One region of the Paenibacillus larvae subsp. larvae genome, then DNA from elsewhere that is predicted to be linked to it. Evidence: a T-box and tRNA genes for the amino acid it is inferred to sense, from the RefSeq annotation. Region 1 holds a T-box; the other holds one or more tRNA genes.

Region 1 (11,601 bases):
TTCCCCGGCCTCATAAATCCTATCAAAATATTGATAATGGGAGCAATTATACAGAAGATAGCAAAAGGGAAATATTCCAATGTGGGAATCCCCAATGTACCCGTTATGAATACACCGCTAACTCCCCATGGAATAAGCGCATTGACGGCTGCACCGGCATTTGCCAGAATGGACGAAAGGTTCTTCATATCTACCTGAACACTGCCAAACTGGGGCTTAAAAGCCTCCCCCGGCAAAATAATGGAAAGATATTGTTCTCCCAGAAGCAGATTCACTCCTATGGAACTTAAAGCCGTCATGAGAATCAGTTTGCCTTTTGTGCTTACAAAAGCTGAAATTTTCGAGATAAGGGTCTCAATAATTTTCAGTTCTACCAGCAATCCTCCAAGCGCTAAGGCAAGAAGTATCAAGGAAACTGACCACATCATGCTTTGAATCCCGCCACGGGTCAGCAGGGCATCTACATCCTGTACGCCTGTGCGGGAAACAAATCCGTCCTGCATCAGATTTGCGATTTGTAAAAGGCTGGTATGCGGAAAATAAATATAGGAAACCCCAATCGTCACCATAATGCTCAGAAGCAAAGTCGGGATAGCCGGTATCTTCTTCCATGCACAGAGAAACAAAATCAATACCGGAATCAAAGTAACAACTGAAATGGGAAAGGAGGAATGCAGCGTATTTACTAACTCTTCAATCTGGCTTCCTGTTGTTGATACGTTTGAATGACCCATTACTCCAAAAAAAACTAGCGTAACAAGGAAGGACGGAATGATGGTCCGCATCATATTTTTAATATGATCGAATAAATCCACCTGGGCAATAGCCGCAGCCAGATTCGTCGTATCCGATAAAGGTGAGATGTTATTTCCCAGGAAAGCGCCTGAGATTATGGCACCGGCTGTCATCGCAGGGTTGAAACCCATAATTTGCCCCATGCCGAAAAAGGCAATGCCCACGGTCGAAATGGTTGTAAATGAGCTGCCTACTGTGACTCCGACAAGAGCGCAAACCACAAAAACGGATGGAAGGAAAAATTTGACCGATATAAGACTGAAGCCGTATACCATAATGGTAGGAATTGTTCCTGCTTCAATCCATACGCTGACTAAAGCACCGATGAGCATAAAGATAATGATAGGGATTAATCCGGGTGAGATTCCATTTTGAATTCCCTTATGAATAGTATCCCAGGAGAAACCTTTGATCGCTGCATAAAACATGACCATGGCTATGGAAATCAGGATAGGAATTTGGGGGGCAAGCTTAAACCTATGATACAAGTTCCTATAATAGCTAATAAAACTACTAAAAGAAAGACGCTTTCTTTTATCGAGACATCCTTTTTCATGTTGTTTTGCTCCTCATGTTGTGTCATGGAAATAGCAGCTAGGCCGCTGCTATGAAATAAATTTCATAAAATATGAATTGGAACCGCTAATTTATCGTTTATCCGCCTGATTATATGCACCGTGCCAAACCGGGCCGACGAATGCGTTAAAAGCGAATCCGCCTTTAATAGCCTCAGCTGTAAACCTTTTTGCTTTAGCTACCGCTTCTTGTACCGATAATCCCTTTGCAAGTCCTGCCGTAATAGCTGCGGCAAATGTACATCCGGCACCATGATTATGATTCGTATGAATCTTCTCCGCTTCATAAAGAATAAACTGTGAACCATCATAGAAGAGGTCAATTGCTTTATGGTCTTCCAGCGCTTTGCCTCCTTTAATCACCACATTTCGGGCTCCAAGGCCAACAATTCTCCGGGCCGCTTCTTTCAAATCGTCTACAGTTCTTAAGTTTTTCATACCGGATAACTGGCCCGCTTCATACAAGTTAGGCGTTACAATATCAGCTTCCGGCACAAGAAATTCACGGATGGCATCTTCATTTTCCGGAGCCAGGGGTTCATCTTCCCCTTTGCACACCATAACAGGATCAATCACAACATGTTTCACTTTATATTTTCTGATCATGTTATTTACAAGCTTTATCATGTCTACCGAACCAAGCATTCCTGTTTTCATAGCATCTACCGGACCGCCGGAAAAAATCGTTTGCAGCTGCTTATTTACAAGCTCTGTATCCATAGGGTATACTTCATGGCGCCAATTATGATAAGGGTCCATCGTAACAATTGCAGTAATAGCCGTAAAACCAAATGTTCCATACTCTTCGAATGTTTTCAGGTCCGCTTGCAAGCCGGCTCCGCCGCTTGAATCCGAACCCGCAATCGTCAATACCTTTTTGATAGTCATGGTTTCACTTCCTAATCGTTATAGTTACCGTGCAATTTAGAACAGACGAATGCGTAACATCTTTTACAAAGTGTTACGCATTCACTGTTACTTCCGGGAGTACTTCTATTTAATTTTCTTCTTTATAGATAGCTTCCAGTTTTTGTTGAATCGCTTTTTCCATTTTTTCGGCGTATTCAGTGAAAACATCTTTGTCATGGGCATACGGAGACAGAGCACAGGCACGCAATACCGTAACTTTCTGCTCACGATCCCACTCCGCTTTACTAAATCCCAAACTTTGAACGTACGGAAGAGGGCTGTTTCCATAGTCAGGTGCGGCAAAGTCTGTATGGGATGTGATAAATTCATTGTGATATAATCCGCCTTTAACATAAGAAGCCTGATCGAAGAAGTCATGGTTTAATTTGTTCATTTTAGCCAAATCGGTGTTGCCTTCTTCATTGAACACATAGTCCACCATGTTGAAATCCGGTTTAGTTAACGGATAGACGTTGATCGTTTTGTCCCCGACTTTGAATTCTTTACCCTGCAGGAAGTGGTAGAAGCGGTAAGCTCCTTCAATACTTGCGCCGATTAGTTTGCCGTACCCCGTTACGTTCAGCGGCAATACTTTATGGGCGGTCCAAACCGCTGCCGCAGTTGCCCCCGCTTTAGAACCTTCCAGGATGTAGGCACCAAGCAGTGCAGGAATATCGGCACCTTTCTCAAATACATAGGTTGCGAAGTAAGAGATGACGTCACGCATTCTGATGTCTTTTACTACGATACCTCCGGCGGAATAAGGGATATATCCCATTTTGTGCGGATCAATAGTGATCGTCTCAGCCTGGTTCATAGCTTTGAAAGATTCGTAGATATCTCTGGTTAACCATTCGCATTTTTCAGTAAAAATGTTGTATTTCGCATATACTTCATCGATTTTATCCCACTCGATAAATTCATTGTTTTCGTCGAGGAAGATGGCACGCGCATATCCGCCGTATGCGGCATCTACATGGATGTAAAAGTAAATTCCCTCTTTAGCCAGTTTCTCCCGAAGGGCAACGATTTTGTCGATGCGGTCAACTTCTCCTTCTTCTGTAGTACCAACTACACCCACAACACCAAGAATAGGTATTTGTTTATCCGCATATTCCCGGATCTTAGCTTCCAATTTGTCGATATCCATGCGGTAGTTGTCGTCTACGTCTACAGAATCAACGCAGTCCAGACCAACACCGATGATATCAGCGGCTTTCAGCCAGGAGTAGTGTTTCGTTTGTGGAATTAACCATTTACCCAGTTTTTCCAAGTTTTTTCCGCTGCGTGCAGAATGAGCCTTGATTTCGTCTACTTTATCCGGAATTTGGTCCAGGATTTCCAGAACTTCTTCAGTGGACATGTTCAGAAGTTGCCACTCGGATTTTCCTTCCACGAACTCAGGCGCTACTTCTTTAATAGCAAGCGGCAGGGATTTCATGTTCCGTGCATACCATAAACCTTCAAGGTTGGCGATAGAGCCGTCGGCACAAATATGACCCCAGCTTTCGCCTTTTTTATAACTCATCAGCGTGGCAAATTCGTGTCCGACTTCTTCTTCCATCTGGGAAGTACCCGGAGAAGATTCATAGGCTACGTTGTTGCCGTTCCATAACATGGCAGCTGTGTAAGCGATAATAGCCGGCATAAGGGTTTCAGCGTTCATATGACCCCAGAAACGTCCGGCAGTGTGCCATGGAAGTGAGTTAGCCCGCAGTTTGGAAGATAATACGTTGAATACGCTGCGCATATGGTCGGCAGTTTCCTGAAAGCCTTGCGAGCTTTTATCTTGTGGCGTAATTACCGGCAAGTCTTGCGGTTGGTAGTTTTGTCTCCAGCCTACATGCTCGTCAACCATTTTCAGAAGTAATTCTTTAAACAGATCTGCGTTTTCTCCCTTTTCGCCTAAAAATAATGCTTTTAAGTTGATGTCTGCAATTTGATTCTTCATGTCCTGTTCCTCCATTTTCATGCTGAATGATCTAGTTGAAAAACCAGTTTTCACCTTTCAATAAGCTTTTTTTACCGAGACTTTTGTCTGGTCTGCAGATGCCTCTTTTTTCCATTCAGGTTTCTTGCATTTATTGATAATTAGAGCAATACCAATCATGACTACTGTAGCGACTATCTGATAGATAATATAACCCGTATATTGGCTTGGCTCCAGAATGGATGGCGGAATTAAACTTACGGTAATCGTAATGATCACACTTATCATGGAAAGCAGGGAAACAAACCACATCAATCCATTCCCTTTGCTTCCTAACCTAAATGGCCGTTTCACATCTGGCATTTTGTAACGCAAACGGATAGCTGAAATAGCAATTAAAGCATAGACAACACAGTAAAGAATGGTTGTAGTAATCGTAATAATCAGGAACGCGCTATTCACATCCGGAACAACCACGTATAAGAAGGATACTAAAGAAATTACAATCGCTTGAATCATAACGAAAGTAATAGGAATATCTTTTTTGTTTCGTTTTTGGAAAAATTTAGGAAGATTCCCTTCATCCGCTACTTTAATCATAGACTTACTCGGACCAAGCACCCATGCACTCAGTTGAACCAATACCCCGATCATGATCATTAGGGAAACAAGGTTGACGAAAATAGAGGGAATGCCCAAGTTTTCACAAAAAATCAAGTAAGGCTGAGTAATATTAGCAAGCTGCAGTTCACCCATTGGTACAGCGTTAGACACTGTTAAACCGGCAACGATGTTGAAAATTACCAGCAATATAACAGAAGTAATAACGGCCACAGGGTAGTTGCGCTTTGGATTCTCAATGTTGTTAGCGTGTACGGAAGAGATTTCCACACCCGCGAAAATAAAAATAATTCCGGATAGATAGGTCAAACTGCCCAAATCTTTAAAATTAGGAACCAGATCGCTTGCTTTAAAATTTCCTAAGTAACTTTGCGGTTGAATCCCGTTTTTGATCATGTAGATCACACCAAGCACGACAAGCAGTACGAATGGAATATAGACTCCAATCACGGCCCCCCAGTTACCGGCAATTTTAACCATATCGAATTTCAGGTTTAATAACGTGACACCCCAGTAAGAGATGAGAATAACAGCAAAAATAAAGTAATTATTCGTAGACAGTTCCGGTTTATTGATAACGTAGCCAAATAGAACACCAACTGTAGAGGCTACCATCACCATACCGAAGAACATTTGGACCCATAGTAACCAGGAAGTCACAAATCCCCATTTTTCGCCTAAAGCATTTTTCGCCCAGACTTGCGGCCCGCCTTCTTCCGGGAATCCGGTGGAAAGTTCGGCCGACATTAATGCAATGGGTAATGCAAATAGAACAGCCGCAACCAGCATATAAAAAATTTGCGTCCAACCTGTAATGGATAGAGTAGGTACACTACGTACCGTTCCAAAAAAGGCCATCGTAATACCAATCAATCCAAAAAGCGACATTTTCTTCTGACCTGACATAATTATCGTCCCTTCCCTTATCCAATTCCGCATTGAATAAATGGTTAAATCAATTTCACAGCTTAAAATTTCCTTCTGAAGCTGTTTTGTGAAATTGATTTGGTTAAAACTGAAAAGCAACCTGAACTAATAGTCTAATCTTCAATAGGCTGTATAACTGGGATGCAGAAATGCAGACTTGAAAATTAGAGTATTAAAACAAACTACTGAAGAAAATATAGGGTCTTATAGAAATCATCCCTTTCGTGAATAGCGGTTCTGCTAGGACAAAAAAATACTTGTCTTATTTCACAAGCCTACTTCATTATTCAAACTATTTATCAAGCATTCTTTTGGCCTTTCGCTAGTTTACTAATTTACTAAAATAAATTTGACTTGTGAATTATCATGCAATGTCAGTTTACGCCTATATTTTTGTTTTGTCAATATATTTAAAAACATTGATATATAGCCGTTTTTATAACATTTATAAAATCTTGTTGTTCATTTATTTAAAGCGTAATCCCCTTTATCGATAAAGACGTAAACCCATAAATGCTTTGATGCGTTGGTGTATTTTTTATCTCATTAAGATTTTTTTACTTGATTTTGTGTAAAAAAGAGGATGCAATTTTAATTTTATATCAAACCACTTGCATCTGGATTTTCGTGAGGTTGTATGATGGGAAGTAACCACGGGATAAAAATGTTGGGGAAGATGTTAAATGAGTAAAGAAACCCATTATTCAATCGGGGAAGTATGATCCCGAAGCGGATTGGAAGAAAATCATGGCTAATTGAAGAGGATATGGCTAATTGAAGAGGATATGGCTAATTGAAGAGGATATGGCTATATAAAAAGAGGTGGGGTATATCCCTCCGGCCAACGGCTGGAAGGATATACCCCACCAGTCAATGCAGATCATTTCTGCATGAAGTGGGTTTCCGGGCAAGGTCAAGAGTAACTTCGCTCTTTTAGCCGGAATAGGTTATATTAAGATATTAAGCTTTTATTATAACTGAAAAAAAGGATTCCTGTTTTCGGATCTTACACCAGGGTGCCATTCTATCATATTTTCAAATGCAGCATTCGCAATGGTATCCTCTATGCATAATTGGTCCAAATCCAAAGCGAAATCTCCGCCTGCTACAGTCTCATCCATTACCTCTTTGAGCAGTCTGCTGTACCCTATAAGTCTTCGGGATGCAATAAGTGTATTTTTTCCAGTTGAAGTTTTTTTGTTCGAAACATCATGAAAAGCTAAGATGCCTTTTTTCATTTTACTAATAATTGTGTGATTATCCACTTTATCATTTATTACTTTGACTTTTACAGATACGTTACTCTCGGCACTCAATGCCTTACTCCACAAGGAAATCCAATTATCATATTTAATATAATATCTTCCCTGGAAGTAACTTTTGATAGTTGGAAGCAGGATATGAATCCGAGGATGGTAACCATCCCCGGATTTCCAAATATCCAGCATACGAAAATAACCCAGGGAAGCCTGCTTGATACACTTATATTTAAACAGGCGGTTGAATCCAATTAACATACAATCAAGTACTTGATTGATATGATCTTCGGCCACTTTTTCTTCTAAACCCAAATCTACTAACAGCCAGTTAACCTGTTTCTCCTTGTTAACTTTTGTCATCAGGTATTGATTAAAATAGGCTAATTCCAACGATCGGTTCCACGATGCCAGCATCAACAATCCTCACTTTTATTCCATGGTGAACTTATTCTCCTAATTTCACCAGGCTGTAGTTCTTCTTACCTTTCCGGATAATGATGAATCTTCCGTCGAATGAGTTTTCCACTGTTACTTCCGTATTTAGATCACTTACGCGTTCCCCATTCATTGAAATGGCTCCGTTCGTAATGTCTTCCCGTGCTTGCCGTTTGGATGGTTCTATTCTTAATTCCACTAACCAATCCACAATATTTTTGGATTCTTTGGATGCATGGAATGTCGGCATATCTTTAAATCCCTGCTCAATTTCGTCTGCAGTCAGTCCTTTGATATCCCCGCTGAACAAGGCTTCGGTTATTTTTCCGGACTGAGCTAAAGCTTCTTCACCATGCACAAACTTCGTCATTTCTGCCGCCAGCACTTTTTGTGCCTCACGCTTGCCCGGATCCGTCTCAACCTTTTGAGCCAGTTCCTCAATCACTTCTTTAGTTAAGAAGGTAAAAAACTTCAAGTATTTTACTACATCGCGGTCATCAGTATTTACCCAGAACTGGTAGAACTCGAATGGTGTCGTTTTCGCCGGATCTAACCAGATAGCCCCGCCTGCTGTTTTACCAAATTTCGTACCATCGGCTTTTAACATTAACGGGATTGTTAATCCGAATGCCTTCGCATCCGGGCCTTCTTTCTTCCGGATCAGGTCCAGACCGCTGGTTATATTCCCCCATTGGTCGGCCCCGCCAATTTGCAGTTGAACATCTTCTTCCTTGAACAGATGATGGAAGTCCATGGACTGAAGAATTTGGTAGGAAAACTCCGTAAATGAAATACCGCTTTCCAGACGGCTCGCCACGATATCTTTGGCCAGCATCGTATTAACGCTGAAGTTTTTACCATAGTCACGCAAGAAATCGAGAACATTCATTTTATGTGTCCAGTCGTAGTTATTTACCATTTTCACTTCATTATCCCCGCCAAAACCAAACAGCTTTTTCATTTGGGCGGTAAGAGCTTCAACATTATGCTGGACTTGTTCCAACGTTTGCAACTGCCGTTCGGTCTGGCGTCCGCTTGGGTCGCCAATCGTTCCGGTTGCCCCGCCAATAAGAATAACCGGCCGGTGTCCAAATAACTGGAACCGTTTCATCATCATGAAAGGAATCAGATGTCCAATATGCATGCTGTCACCCGTCGGGTCAACTCCACAGTACAGAGAGATCTTCTTCTCCTCTACCAGTTTGCGTAGTCCCTCGGCATCTGTCTGTTGATTTATCGCATCGCGCCATTCCAACTCATCGATAATATTCATTGCTGTCCACTCCTTTAATTTATTAATTTCTATACCGCGGCATTTTGCATCCATTCTTTTAAAGATCAGAATGCAAAAACACCTTACATGAACTTCATGCTGAATGTACATGTACACCATGCATTATTTTTCTAAATAAAAAAGCCCCTATGTCTAGCCTAGACACAGGGACGATTATTAACCGTGTTACCACCCAATTTGCATGAATAGTGCTGCAGTCACTATCCATACCACTCTCAGCAATAATATCGTATGCTATCCCGCTTAGTGTTACCTAAGATACTCCGGAGTGTAATTCGCAAGTTTTGTTTGTGCTAGGTCGCATCAACCCCCAGCTTTCTGGATAACAAGGGCAAAATTGCTACTGAGCTCCTTCAGCGTATATGTTGTATAAGATTTTATAGCCATTATAGTGAATGAACAGTTAATTGTCAATTAAGTAATTAAAAGTTTTCAGAAAAATTAAACGAATCAATTTCATAATACAACTGGTGAGCGCTTAATGGAGAAGATATAGATAAATACGGTCCAAATTTAACTATGCGAATTTTAATGAGAGGGATTTCCCTGTGATTTCAAAATATTCTTACTTTTTCCCAAAAAACCCATGACAATGTTTATTAGGGGAGCTGCTATGCAATATACGGAATACGGCAAGTATTCCAACGTTGAGACGCCTAAAGTACCTGTTATAAATACTCCGCTGACCCCCCATGGAATGAGCGGATTGACAGCAGCCCCTGCGTTGGCTAATGTAGCTGAAAGTTTTCTCAGATCTATCTTGATTTTGTCAAATTGTGATTTAAAAGCTTTGCCCGGCAAGATGATGGAAAGATATTGTTCCCCCAGAAGAAGATTAACCCCTATTGAGCTTAAGGACGTCATCAGAATTAATTTCCCTTTTGTGCCGACAAAACCTGCAATTCGGGAGATTAACGTTTCGATAATTCTGATCTCTACTAACAGCCCTCCGAGTGCCAAGGCAAGAAGAATAAGGGAAACGGACCACATCATACTTTGAATTCCGCCCCGGGTTAATAGGGAATCGACACCCGGTACCCCGGTTTGCGATACATATCCATCCTGCAAGAGCCGGGCCATTTGATCAAAGCTCGTATCCGGATGATAAATGTAGAAGATACCGATCGTTATTACAATACTCAAAAGCAGGGTCGGAATAGCCGGTATTTTTCTCCATGCGCAAAGAAACAAAGCAAAAACCGGAATTAAAGGAACAAAAGAAATCGTGAAGGAAGACCTCAAAGTATTTACCAGTTCCTCTATTTGGCTTCCCGTTGAAAGCACATTGGCATGGCCAACCACTATATAAAAGAGAAGGGAAATGAGGAAAGCAGGAGTCACGGTCCGCAGCATATTCCGGATATGTCCGAATAAATCCACTTCCGCTATGGCCGAAGCCAAGTTCGTTGTATCCGATAAAGGAGAGACGTTATTGCCCAGGAAAGCGCCTGATATAACGGCACCGGCTGTCAAGGCCGGATGAAAGCCCATGATTTGTCCCATTCCAAAGAAGGCGATGCCTATCGTTGATATTGTAGTAAAGGAACTCCCGACTGTTATTCCTACAAGTGAACAAATAATAAACACAGAGGGCAAAAAGAATTTAACAGATAAAATACTGAATCCATATACCATAATGGTTGGAATTGTCCCTGCAGCAATCCAGACGCTTACAATAGCCCCAATCAGCATAAAAATTATAATCGGGATTAAACCTGGCAATATTCCGTTTTGGATTCCCTTATGAATAATATCCCAAGAAATTCCCTTTATTGCCGCGAATAGGATAACTATACCTAAAGAAATAAGAATAGGAATTTGCGGAGGTACACCAAATCCTATGATGCAAACTCCTATTATGGCTAATAAAACCACTAAGAGAAAGATACTTTCTTTTAATGTCACATCTTTTTTCATTCTTGAGGAACTCCTTGGCTGCGGTCTAAGTGGGTAAACATTTTTTAGACTTCAAAAAGACTGATAAGATTTATTCAGCCTGGGCCTGCATGTATATGACCTCGAGCTTTTCCTTCATAGCTTTTTCGATTTTAGGCGCATACTCATTAAAAACTTCTTTATCATGGGCATACGGGGATAATGCAGCAGCACGTAATACGGTAATTTTACCCTCTTTCATCCATTCGTCTTCACTAAATCCTAGGCTTTTCACATATTGAAGCGGACTATGGCCATAATCTGGAACGGCAAAATCTGTATGTGATGTCAAAAATTCATTCATATAGATGCCGCCTTTTACATAAGAAGCCTGGTCGAAGAAATCATGATTTAATCTGTTCATTTTAGCTAAATCGGTATTGCCTTCTTCATTGAACACATAGTCCACCATGTTGAAATCCGGCTTGGTTAACGGATAGACATTGATGGTCTTGGCCCCGACTTTAAATTGTCTGCCCTGCAGGAAGTGATAAAAGCGGTAAGCTCCCTCGATACTTGCGCCGATTAGTTTGCCGTACCCCGTTACGTTCAGCGGCATTACTTTATGGGCGGTCCAAACCGCTGCCGCAGTTGCCCCCGCTTTAGAACCTTCCAGGATGTAGGCACCAAGCAGTGCAGGAATATCGGCACCTTTCTCAAATACATAGGTTGCGAAGTAAGAGATGACGTCACGCATTCTGATGTCTTTTATGGCAATCCCCCCCGCCGCATAAGGGATATATCCCATTTTGTGCGGATCAATGGTGATGGATTCAACCTGACTCATGGCTTTAAAAGCGTTATAAATATCTTCAGTCAGCCATTCGATTTTTTCGGTAAAGACATGGTGTCTGGCATAGACTTCATCCAATTTATTGTAGTCAATAAACTGATTATTCTCATCCAGGAAAATGGCCCGTG
Region 2 (11,601 bases), 960 kb from region 1:
GCTGCTAGTTTTCAGGGTGCAAGAGGCTGGTTCAAGCTGCATGCCTTTTCTAAGGCAGGATATTTTCTCGCAGCCTGACCGAGGCAGTAATGCTTCGAAAAATCCTATTCCCCGATAGCTCAGTTGGTAGAGCACTCGACTGTTAATCGAGTTGTCACAGGTTCGAGCCCTGTTCGGGGAGCCAATGGAGAGGTGTCCGAGTTGGCCGAAGGAGCACGATTGGAAATCGTGTAGGCGCCAAAAGCGTCTCGAGGGTTCGAATCCCTCTCTCTCCGCCATTATATATCCGGCCCGTTGGTCAAGGGGTTAAGACACCTCCCTTTCACGGAGGTAACAGGGGTTCGAATCCCCTACGGGTCACCATGTATAATTTTTCTTTTGACAAAGCAGTGAGAACCTAATATAATTGAACTCACATTGCTTTATATGGACGCTTAGCTCAGCTGGGAGAGCATCTGCCTTACAAGCAGAGGGTCGGCGGTTCGATCCCGTCAGCGTCCACCATAATTTAACCCGGAAGATAGGCATAAGCGATTAGCAGATACGCTTGCTTCTAAGGTTAATTGCCGCGGGGTGGAGCAGTCCGGTAGCTCGTCGGGCTCATAACCCGAAGGTCGTAGGTTCAAATCCTGCCCCCGCAATATGGAGCTGTGGTGTAGAGGCCTAACATGCCTGCCTGTCACGCAGGAGACCGCGGGTTCGAATCCCGTCAGCTCCGCCATTCTATTCCATGAATCATGATGTCATGGAAGTTCTGGAAATAAGTTGAGGCTCGGTAGCTCAGTCGGTAGAGCAGAGGACTGAAAATCCTCGTGTCGGCGGTTCGATTCCGTCCCGAGCCACCATAGCGACCAGCCGGTGTAGCTCAATTGGTAGAGCAACTGACTTGTAATCAGTAGGTTGGGGGTTCAAGTCCTCTCGCCGGCACCATCGCATAGTTTTATAATGTGGAGGCTTAGCGAAGTGGCCAAACGCAGCAGACTGTAAATCTGTTCTCTTACGAGTTCGGTGGTTCGAATCCATCAGCCTCCACCATATTATAGGGGCATAGTTTAAAGGTAGAACAGCGGTCTCCAAAACCGTTAGTGTGGGTTCAATTCCTGCTGCCCCTGCCAAAGTTTTATGGCGGTCGTGGCGAAGTGGTTAACGCATCGGATTGTGGCTCCGACACTCGAGGGTTCGATTCCCTTCGATCGCCCCATATAGTCCTGTTGGGGGTTAGCCAAGCGGTAAGGCAACGGACTTTGACTCCGTCATGCATAGGTTCGAATCCTATACCCCCAGTTTAATGCGGAAGTGGCTCAGTGGTAGAGCATCGCCTTGCCAAGGCGAGGGTCGCGGGTTCGAACCCCGTCTTCCGCTCCATCCTAAGGCGCCATAGCCAAGTGGTAAGGCAGAGCTCTGCAAAAGCTTTACCCCCAGTTCGAATCTGGGTGGCGCCTCCATTATTTACGCCGGAGTGGCGGAATCGGCAGACGCACAGGACTTAAAATCCTGCGGTAGGTGACTACCGTACCAGTTCAAGTCTGGTCTTCGGCACCAGTTCTATCGAATAGTAAGTGCCCTTAGCTCAGCTGGATAGAGCGTTTGACTACGAATCAAAAGGTCAGGAGTTCGAATCTCTTAGGGCACGCCAGTAAGCCGGTGTGGCGGAATGGCAGACGCGACGGACTCAAAATCCGTTTCTCGCAAGAGAGTGGGGGTTCAAGTCCCTTCACCGGCATAATTCAAAAAGCAAGTGCAGCTATTACCCTGCACTTGCTTTTTCTATATACCCAATTCCACTGCATTTCTTTTCAAGAATAATTCTGTTATTTTTTGTTTCCAATTTGTTTTGATTTCTTTTTTACTAGCAGCATTCATTACCCTTATTATTGGAACATTTGCTTTAGAAAGGACTTTACCTGTTTATTGAACCAGCCAGGTTGCTCCAAAGGTGTCAGATGTGCGGATTTATCTATCTGAACATATTGGGAATCAGGAATTTTATCCGCCATTCGCTGCATCACATCGGGAGGAGTAATAGGGTCTTCGGTTCCGGCTACGATTAAGACAGGAACAGAAATGGAAGATAAATCCTGAATCGAACTCTCACGAAATGCCATAGCCAGACTGATGTGTGCCAAACCGGCCGGGTCCATGGACAGAATCATGTTTTGGATATCTTGTACCAGTTTTTGATTATCTTTTTTAGTATCCGCGGCAACAAGGTTTGGTAACATCTGCTCAACTAACTGGTTGGAGCCATGTTCAAGCAGGTTCCCAGCTGTATGCAATCGTTTTGTTTGGCCTTCGACTGTGTCCGCATCCGGTCTTGTATTCGTCAGAATAAACGCCAGGATTCGCTCAGGCGCTTTACGCCATAAGGAAAATGCAACATATCCTCCCATGGAAAGACCACAGCAAACAAATTGGACAATACCCAAATTATCCAGCAAAGCAAGTATATCCTCGGCTAATTCTTCAAATGAAAATGGATGCTTGGAGTCTTGAGATTGTCCCATTCCTCTAAAGTCAGGTGCAATTACCCTGTAAGACAATTTAAAATAATCCAGTTGATTAATCCACATGCTCCCCTCAAAAGGGGAACCGTGAAGGAAAACCAATGCTGGACCCTCTCCCTCATCAATTATGTACATTTCTTTATTTCTTACTGTTAATTTCATTAAAAATAACCTCCTTAAGTTCATAAACTGATAGTCGAATCCATTTCATAACTTAGATATCCATCGGAACGGGTACAAGATATAGATAAATCTGGACCGTATCTATCTATATCTTCTCTATTAAGTGCTCACCAGTTGTATTATGAAATTGAGTAACTCAAGTTAACAAAAAATAAATCAGCAGCCGAAATAAAATAGAGGACTTTCGTTTCTTTTGTTATATCATAGCACAAATCAAAGTTCCTTTTGGAAAGATGCTTTGAAAGACAAATATTGTTGGATAATATTTCCTCGGAAATAAATGCGTGAATACTGCCTTAAATTGTCAAAAATCAGAAAAAAAATTCAAACCCAATTTGTAAAAAGGAGAAAAGAATCCTCCATTCAAGTGAATACAGAAAATATAAATAAGTTTCCGGATGAAGGTAAATCAGATGGACTTAAGTTATAGGCTGAAGTCCCGGCCGAAATTAAACTCACTCATTTAATTTTCCGATAAAAGGAAAAACATGACGATAGTATCATACCATTTGGTCTATATGATAGATAAAAAGTACCGAAATTCGACACAAATTTGTAGCTATATGTTAAAATAATCCTAAAACTTATGTAACAATTACTTGCTATGATTTTGTTAGAATTATTTATAGGGAAAATTATCATATGAACAGGAAGGAATGGAGTGAATAGCATGTCAAAGAGATCATGGACTAGCCAAGAATTGGATAGGTTGATAGTGCTGTCGAAAGATTGCCCTCCTGCTGTCATTGCTAAAGAATTGGAGCGTCCTGTGACCTCAGTTAGAAAAAAAATGCGGGAAATCGGTGTAACTTACGTAAAAGGTGACGAGTGGAAAAGAAAACAAATTCAAATGCTCATCTCCAGTGACCAAGCACCTGTCTCACCATCAACCACGAAAATAGGGAAAAAGGAAGAAACTTATCCGGAATCCGCTGTATTAGATGAATTTTGGACGACTCTCCTTCGAATGGCAAGAGTGGCCAAAAAAAGAGGAAAACGTGTGGATGTTCTTTCCTTTATTGATACTTATCGCAAAATCCGTACTGGAGGCTAATGGTATGGACCAAGAGCAAGATAGTTTTTGGAAGGTATACACATATCGGGTCCAAGACAATTAGAAAACCTTGGCGGCTTAATACCTACCGTCAAGGTTTTTTATTGTTTTCCAGCTTATCTTATTCTAATAGTATCAATCCGTTATTAAGATTGCATGTTTCTCTTCAATCCTACAGCTGGTATAATTTGAAACATGTAGATTATTCACCAGGAGGACAACGAAGTGGCCGAGCCTTTAGTCAAATCCGTAAATGCTGGAATGCCTATTGAGGCCTGTTTTCACGGGAAACTGACGAAGACAGGCATTTTTAAAACACCAGTTAAGTTCCCTGTTTTCTTGAATAAGACAAACCTGACAGGTGATGGGCAGGCAGACTTGAAATATCATGGTGGACCTGATAAAGCCTTGTGTATATACTGCTACGAGCATTATCCTTTTTGGGAATCCAACCTTCAGCAGAATTTGTCTTTCGGGGCTTTCGGAGAAAACTTGACAGTAGAAGGAATGCCGGAAAATGAGGTGTATATTGGCGATATCTTTCAATTTGGAGTACCAGAGATTGTTTCTGAAGTAGCGAATTTGGGATATACAGGTTATTATGCAAGAATACTGGAGGAGGGAACTATTTCAGACTGTCCCGAAATTAAACTCCTCAAGCGAGATGCCAAAGAAATAACAGTCTCCTTTGCAAACAGGCTTAAATATCATGAACGTGAAAATAAAAAAGGTATTTTAAATTGTTAGAAGTTGAGGCTCTTTCCGATAGTTGGCGCACCAGTTTTGAGAATAAGCTGATTCAACTCTCCAAAACAGCAGGAAAACAGCCTTAAATAGTCTTGGTCATAAAATTACGGGAACAGGAGGAACAAGTGTGCAGAATGTATTGATAGATCGCTACGGCCGGGTCCATGATTATTTACGGATTTCGGTCACAGATCGCTGTAACTTACGCTGTGTTTACTGCATGCCTGAAGAAGGGATGGAGTTTGAACCGGATGATCACTTGTTAACTTTTAATGAAATCACAACAGTAGTTAGGGTACTTGCCCGACTGGGAGTGAGAAAATTGAGATTAACCGGAGGAGAGCCTCTTGTTCGTAAACATATTGAAGATCTGGTTAATCGACTATCCTCTATTCCTGGAATTGAAGATATTGCCTTGACAACGAATGGCATGTTCCTTGGACCAAAGGCAGAGCAGTTAAAAGCGGCAGGGCTTACAAGAATCAACATTAGTCTTGACTCTCTAAAAGAAGACCGGTTTGCATTTATTACAAGAGGGGGCAAGCTAAAGAAAGTTCTCGAGGGATTGAACGCATCGGCCAAGGTTGGGTTTAACCCGATAAAGTTAAATGTAGTATTGATGAAAGGAATCAATGACGATGAAATCGTTGATTTTATCGAATTGAGCCGGGACCATCCTATTCAAGTTCGATTTATTGAATATATGCCGATTGGTCATGACGACCAAGAATGGCGCGGCCGATATGTCTCCCTTGCAAGAGTGATGGAGGAATGCTCAAAACAAGGATGGGAAGTACAGGAGGTTAAGGGGATTGTCGGGAACGGGCCTTCGCAAAACTTCAGAATTCATGGAGCTGCAGGAACTTTTGGTTTGATCCACCCGGTGAGTGATCATTTTTGTGAAAGCTGTAACCGGCTGAGGTTAACGGCAGACGGGAATATTAAGCCCTGCTTATATTGGTCCGATGAGTTCAATGTCAGACCGTATATTGGTGATGAAAAGGCCATCATGGATTTGTTTTTCCGGGCGCTGGACCTTAAACCCCAAAGCCATGAGATGGCCCAGGCGCTGCTAGGAGAAAAGCAATCCCATCAGCCGACTTTGCGTCGTATGTCACAAATTGGCGGTTAGCCTCTTTTACCAGACTCATCCTATTTTCCTGCCAAATCAGTAGGCGGAAAGAATAAGGAATTCCGCTTTTCTCCTATTTCTGCTTTAAGCAAGCGGAATTCCTTATTCCTTATTTGTGAATTCTTATTCGGTTCTTATGCAAAAAAGGCTGAATATTATGACTGAAAGTAAAAACATGAGACCTTTGATCCGTTGTAAATACAAGCAGCATAGGGGGCTCTTTTTGACTCTGATCCAAAAGCAAGAAAACTTCCTTAGCATGCGCAGATGGGACCCATGTGTTTGAAAAAGTCAGAGGGGGATCCAAAGGAAACCGGATAGCCAATCCTTTGGGAGTATCTATTTTCAGTTTAGGGGAGATACCTGTTATTGTACTAAACCAACTGGCTACTTGTTCTCTGACTTCTTCATTCATGGGAATCGTTTGAATAACTTGCTGTTTTTCCGAGCTGTAAATTTGAATAAGGGGCTCTTTTGGTTCTTGAGCATTTGCAGGTGAAACAGCGATACATATAAGGAAGATAAATATACATAACCCGATTTTGCGGGCATAATTCAGCGGCATAACTTCCCCTCCTTTCCATGGCTAATATGCCCGCTATAGAAGAAGAATATGAAGGAAGAGGGCTGGGATTGTAAGGGAACCCCGACTTTGGTCGGGGGGAAGCACCGCCGCTGGTCTATAGGGAGACTTTGGTTTTTCGTGTACACTCAAGAGGAAACATAATCTTTTCGTTTTTTAACCGGTGAACGCTTCCCGTAACCTATGTAAAAAATCTTGGAGGCATCCTTCAAATATGGTATGCTTGTTTATCTGATGACCCAAACAGGAAGGAGGCAGGGACATGGAAAAGGAAGAGTCCGCCGCTAGACGGAAAAGAAATACCGCTTTTTTATTTATTGGAGCGGGTATATTTTTAATTTTGGAACGCCAGGTTGGCTTTTTTTCTGTCATTGCCTTTGCTTCCATAGTGTTTGGGATATACCGTATTTGGTCTCAGGCAGATAAAAAAGGATATCTGCTGGTAATAATCGGCGTTTTCTTTATATTTGGAGATCGGATTTTTCTGCTCATTGCCGTCATTTTTATTTCTCTTGGATACTTCTATTTAAAGTCGCAGCAGCTTCACAGGCACGAGCGTTATGAACAAAGACAAAGAGTCATTGACAGTATCCGCCTTGGTTCTGAGCCTTGGGTTCTTCGAGACAGCAGTATCTGGTTTGTGATCGGGGAACTGAATATGGATTTATCAACAGCTATTTTGGAGCAAAAAGAAACGACATTAGTGCTTCAAGGATTAATCGGTAATGTTAATCTGATTATTCCGGAGGATGTTGGGGCTTCGGTTTCTGCTTCAGTCATGATAGGGCAGGCTTCCGTTTATAACCAAAAGGAAACGGGTGTATGGAATAAAGTAAATTGGACATCTCCCAATTATGAAACGAGTGATCAGCAGGTGAAACTTGTACTTTCTTATCTCGTAGGAGATATTCAGGTACGTGTTTTCTAAAAGAGGAGGTTCGGCTGTGTGGAAAAAAACAAAAAAAGATTGACCAACATGATCTGGAGAAACATGGCCGAATCGATCCTGCTTGCTATGATCCTGCTTGGTATTTTTATGTATTTCTTTTATACGGCAGGCTTCCTGAAACCTTTTAGTTCATGGATCCAAGTCATTCAGGTGGCTTTGATCCTTCTGGGTATTGCCACTCTTCTAGGAGCTGTTTACGGGTATTGGTACAGCAATAGGATTACTCGGCGTTTGGAAGCTCTGACGGAAACGATGCTTTTGATGGAAAAGGGGAATTTTGTACTCCCCAGCTTTCATCTTGGTGAAGACGAAATCGGACGGCTAGGAGAGCAGTTGGAACGGATTACCAAAAAATGGCAGTAACAGGTTTCTTCACTGCAACGCTTGTCTACTCATAATGCCCAACTTGCCGAACAGGCCAGGGTATCGGCCATTGTTGAAGAAAGGCAAAGACTGGCCCGTGAACTTCATGATGCGGTTAGCCAGCAGTTGTTTGCTATTTCCATGACGGCAACAGCAGCCCTCCGGACACTAGATAAAGATTTTGATAAAGCACAGCGGCAAATTTTCCTTATTGAGGAGATGTCTGCGGTGGCACAGTCTGAAATGAGGGCTTTGCTGCTTCATTTAAGGCCCGTTCATTTGGAAGGAAACCCTCTTGCCGTTGGCTTACACAAATTGCTGCAGGAATTAAAAGCAAAGGTTCCTATTGAAATTGTTGAGGACCTTGATGAGGAAATCCGTCTTCCTAAAGGGATTGAAGACCACTTATTCCGAATCGTACAAGAAGCCCTGTCCAATTCTTTGAGGCACTCCAAAGCTTCAAAACTGGAAGTCAAACTTCATCATCGTGGTGATGGGCTAAGATTATCTATCCGTGATAATGGAATTGGTTTTGAAATTGATAATACGAAGCAAGCTTCTTATGGACTTCACACGATGAGAGAACGGGTAAACGAAATTGGCGGTTCCCTTCAAATTATTACTGCACCTGGGAAAGGAACACGCATCGAGATTCGGGTGCCAATTTTAGTTGAAGGTGGGATGAACATTGGATAGAGATATTAAAGTGCTGCTTGTCGATGATCATGAAATGGTCCGGATTGGTCTTGCCGCTGTACTTGGAACAGAGGATGGCATTGAGGTCGTGGGGGAAGCTAGTAACGGCGAGGAAGGGATACGGCTTACCCAAGAATATAAGCCCGACGTAGTGCTGATGGATCTGGTAATGGAAGGGATGGATGGCATTGAAACGACACGTAAGCTGCTTCAGCTATATCCGGAATGCAAAGTGATTGTGCTGACCAGTTTCCTGGACGATGAGAAAATGTATCCGGTCCTTGAAGCCGGTGCATTCAGCTACCTGCTTAAAACATCCAGGGCTCAGGAAATAGCACAGGCAATCCGGGCCGCAGTTAAAGGTCAGCCGATTTTGGAATCCCAGGTAGCCACTAAGATCATGAATCGTTTCCGCCAGCCTAAACCGGAATCTGCTCCCCACGAGGACTTAACTGAACGGGAAATGGAAGTGCTGCGGCTGATCGCTTCCGGAAAGTCCAACCAGGAAGTGGCGGATGAATTATTCATTGGTGTTAAAACGGTAAAATTCCATGTTACCAATGTACTGCAAAAGTTAGGTGTAGAGGACCGGACACAAGCTGCCATTTATGCGTTTAAACACGGAATCGTTTCTTAATACAGAAAAGCCCTTGCTTTTTTTGAAAAGCAGGGCTTTATTTATGCTAAAACAACAGGGCAAGAATCTGTCAGCTTAGCCAGCATATTCGGCTTGCGGGTCTTTCCTTATATTCATAAAGGTCGGCAACTTTTCTATAAGGATTTCGGTTTTCTACAGGTGAAACAGGCCAAACTTTACCGGAAAAAGACTGGTTTTTATAGACCGGATTTGGGGCATATCCCCGCATATTCTGCTTCCTCCTCCCTATATATTTGGTTCTATGATAATCTACACCCTCTTAGAATGGCTTTTGAAACTTAATTGTAGAACCAATTTGACGTTGAAAAGAAAAAAAACGTACAATAGAATAATAGTTAACTAAAGGAGCATAGTGGATGAATATGACCCAGGTTCTTATAGGCCTTCTTTTTATCCTCGTTTGTATTTATTTTATGTGGCAAATGAGTAAAAAACACAAGAAATAATGAAGACATATACATAGGTTCATTCTCTTCTTCCTTCATATAGTATATAAAATGCTTTTGGGGAGAAAACGGGAATGGACATTCAAAAAAGGAACGCTAACCAGGATGACAGATGGATTTATCGTCTAATTCTAGAGGAACTCCTGCCTTTTGCCCAGAAAACGAATCCCAGCCTAACAACCGGGTTTCAGGAGGTCCGGTCCAGACTAAACCGGGGTATAACCTGGATTGCAAAGGAGGGTCGGAAGGCCTGCTGCGGATTTATCAATGTTGTCCCTTTAAAGAACAAGAGGGAACTTCTGGTTGATATGCTGGCTGTTGATAGACAATATCAAGGAAGTGGAATCGGTTCCCGTTTAATGAATGTGACTGAGGCGTACGCCCATGATAAAAAAATGAGACGAATTGGCCTGTTTGTAGATAAGTCAAATACGAAGGCAATTCGGTTTTACGAAAATAAAGGGTACACGGTTTCAGGCTTTATTCCGGGTATCGAATGTTACATTTTATATAAAGAGTTGGGTCATCATGAGCCGCCATTACCTACCAGAATTTTAAAAAGAAAGCACTGAAAAGATAGCCTGCCCTAAACTCCAAGAAATGGGTTCCTCCGTTTAAGCCGGATTTCCGTACCTTGGGATCCGGCCTAATTTATGAGAAACCGGTCAACTCTCCTGTATTAAAGCATGACTGATTACTGATCTGATAAAATCCTTCCATGGGTCCGGTAATAGAATCTTAAATAATTTGATGGAGAGTCAAGGTGTAAAAAAACCAGGAAAAGAGAACATTATGAAAGGAAGAAATCAAATTGGAAAATCCCTTATAAATAATAAGACACCGGAATATCCCGGCGCCTTGTGTTCGTGTTTAGATTACAAATAAAGCGGCTATAAAAGCAATATCCAGGGCAAGGCTGGTACCAAAACCACGACCTAAACGGAACCCTCTACCCGACAGAGGGGTTCCCAATGCTTTGGTTTTCATAGCCCCCTTGGCAGCTTTCCTTTTTCCATTATATGCTTTTGTCGTGGCAACCCCGGGTGGTTCATTTAAAATTAGACACCCACCCTCCACTCGGCTTAAATGACCGTGGATTTCGCTTCCGTCTTTCATAAGGAGCATGACCATTTTACCGCAATGAGGTCTGCAGGCTTCTTTAGTAACCGGATATATGCGCTGCACTTAACCCACCTCCGATATGATTCTGTACTAACTTATTCCACATGTGCTAGAAACGTCTGGACGAATGTCTATAGTCACTTGAAAAAAGTTGAATCCTGGTGTTCATTTAGAGTATGCTAGAGATACCAAACTTCAGAGAAAGAATGATGACAAATGAGTGGAGCTGTATTTTTAATTTTTGGTGCAACCGGAGATTTGGCTAAAAGGAAATTATTCCCTGCGTTTCACAGTTTGTATCGGGAGGGCAAGTTAGGGCATGATTTTGCAGTGATTGGTCTGGCACGCCGGCCCCGTACAAATGAACAGTTTCGTCAGGATGTCAAGAATTCCATTAACGAATTTTCTCGTTACAAGGTCCGTCAAGATGACGATTGGGCCCATTTCTTGGATCATTTCGAGTATCAATCCTTAGACATCCATAACGTGGATGGTTTCCGTGAGCTAAAGACTTTGACGGAAAAAATGGACGAGAAGTTTGATACTAGAGGCAATCGTCTTTTTTATCTGGCGTTGGCTCCTAAACTGTTCGGAGACGTCTCCCATAATATTAAAAAGGGGGGCCTTTTGGAATCACATGGCTGGCATCGTCTCGTTATTGAGAAACCGTTCGGGCACGATCTGGCTTCTGCCGGACAATTAAATCAGGAACTAAGGCATGTATTTGAAGAGAATGATATTTACCGCATTGACCATTATCTTGGTAAGGAAATGGTACAGAATATCGAGATCGTGCGGTTTGCGAATGCTTTTTTCGAACCGCTTTGGAACAATAAATATATCTCCAATATTCAAATCACGCTGAGTGAAACTGTTGGTGTGGAAGATCGCGGAGGTTATTATGATCACGCAGGAGCACTTAAGGATATGGGACAAAACCATATGCTGCAAATGCTCGCCATGATGGCTATGGAACCGCCAAGCCGCCTGCATCCGGAAGATATCAGGGATGAGAAGGTAAAGGTGCTCCGTTCCTTAAGATTATATCAGTCTTCGGAAGAAGTACGGAAACATGTTGTTCGCGGGCAATATGTAAGTGGACAAAATGGAGATAAAACGCTGAATGGTTACCGTGAAGAAGAGAAGGTAGATCCTAATTCAATG

What was found. A T-box is a leader RNA that pairs with one kind of tRNA and senses whether it is charged. The one in region 1 lies ahead of tyrS (tyrosine--tRNA ligase), so its partner is inferred to be a tRNA-Tyr.
Region 2: it encodes a tRNA-Tyr, which carries the amino acid that the T-box ahead of tyrS (tyrosine--tRNA ligase) is inferred to sense. The anticodon was not compared.

The regions. Positions count from the first base shown of each region.
Region 1 is NZ_CP019687.1:3,655,043-3,666,643, reverse strand. Features, by position in the region: partial or broken gene nhaC (Na+/H+ antiporter NhaC) at 1-1,351, opposite strand, end outside; gene thiD (bifunctional hydroxymethylpyrimidine kinase/phosphomethylpyrimidine kinase) at 1,443-2,258, opposite strand; gene tdc (tyrosine decarboxylase) at 2,368-4,230, opposite strand; gene tyrP (tyrosine-tyramine antiporter) at 4,288-5,736, opposite strand; gene BXP28_RS18970 (protein rep) at 6,729-7,430, opposite strand; gene tyrS (tyrosine--tRNA ligase) at 7,462-8,724, opposite strand; T-box leader at 8,888-9,111, opposite strand; gene nhaC (Na+/H+ antiporter NhaC) at 9,274-10,662, opposite strand; gene tdc (tyrosine decarboxylase) at 10,733-11,601, opposite strand, start outside.
Region 2 is NZ_CP019687.1:328,101-339,701, forward strand. Features, by position in the region: tRNA gene BXP28_RS01750 (tRNA-Asn) at 109-184, shown strand; tRNA gene BXP28_RS01755 (tRNA-Ser) at 187-278, shown strand; tRNA gene BXP28_RS01760 (tRNA-Glu) at 289-363, shown strand; tRNA gene BXP28_RS01765 (tRNA-Val) at 429-504, shown strand; tRNA gene BXP28_RS01770 (tRNA-Met) at 568-641, shown strand; tRNA gene BXP28_RS01775 (tRNA-Asp) at 645-721, shown strand; tRNA gene BXP28_RS01780 (tRNA-Phe) at 770-845, shown strand; tRNA gene BXP28_RS01785 (tRNA-Thr) at 855-930, shown strand; tRNA gene BXP28_RS01790 (tRNA-Tyr) at 950-1,035, shown strand; tRNA gene BXP28_RS01795 (tRNA-Trp) at 1,042-1,115, shown strand; tRNA gene BXP28_RS01800 (tRNA-His) at 1,126-1,201, shown strand; tRNA gene BXP28_RS01805 (tRNA-Gln) at 1,213-1,284, shown strand; tRNA gene BXP28_RS01810 (tRNA-Gly) at 1,291-1,365, shown strand; tRNA gene BXP28_RS01815 (tRNA-Cys) at 1,372-1,445, shown strand; tRNA gene BXP28_RS01820 (tRNA-Leu) at 1,454-1,542, shown strand; tRNA gene BXP28_RS01825 (tRNA-Arg) at 1,560-1,636, shown strand; tRNA gene BXP28_RS01830 (tRNA-Leu) at 1,641-1,723, shown strand; gene BXP28_RS01835 (alpha/beta fold hydrolase) at 1,872-2,666, opposite strand; gene BXP28_RS01840 (hypothetical protein) at 3,358-3,741, shown strand; gene BXP28_RS01845 (MOSC domain-containing protein) at 3,967-4,488, shown strand; gene BXP28_RS23760 (3-alpha domain-containing protein) at 4,482-4,574, shown strand; gene moaA (GTP 3',8-cyclase MoaA) at 4,616-5,620, shown strand; gene BXP28_RS01855 (hypothetical protein) at 5,730-6,185, opposite strand; gene liaF (cell wall-active antibiotics response protein LiaF) at 6,466-7,131, shown strand; partial or broken gene BXP28_RS01865 (sensor histidine kinase) at 7,150-8,211, shown strand; gene BXP28_RS01870 (response regulator) at 8,246-8,848, shown strand; gene BXP28_RS01875 (GNAT family N-acetyltransferase) at 9,390-9,887, shown strand; gene BXP28_RS01880 (hypothetical protein) at 10,186-10,500, opposite strand; gene zwf (glucose-6-phosphate dehydrogenase) at 10,654-11,601, shown strand, end outside.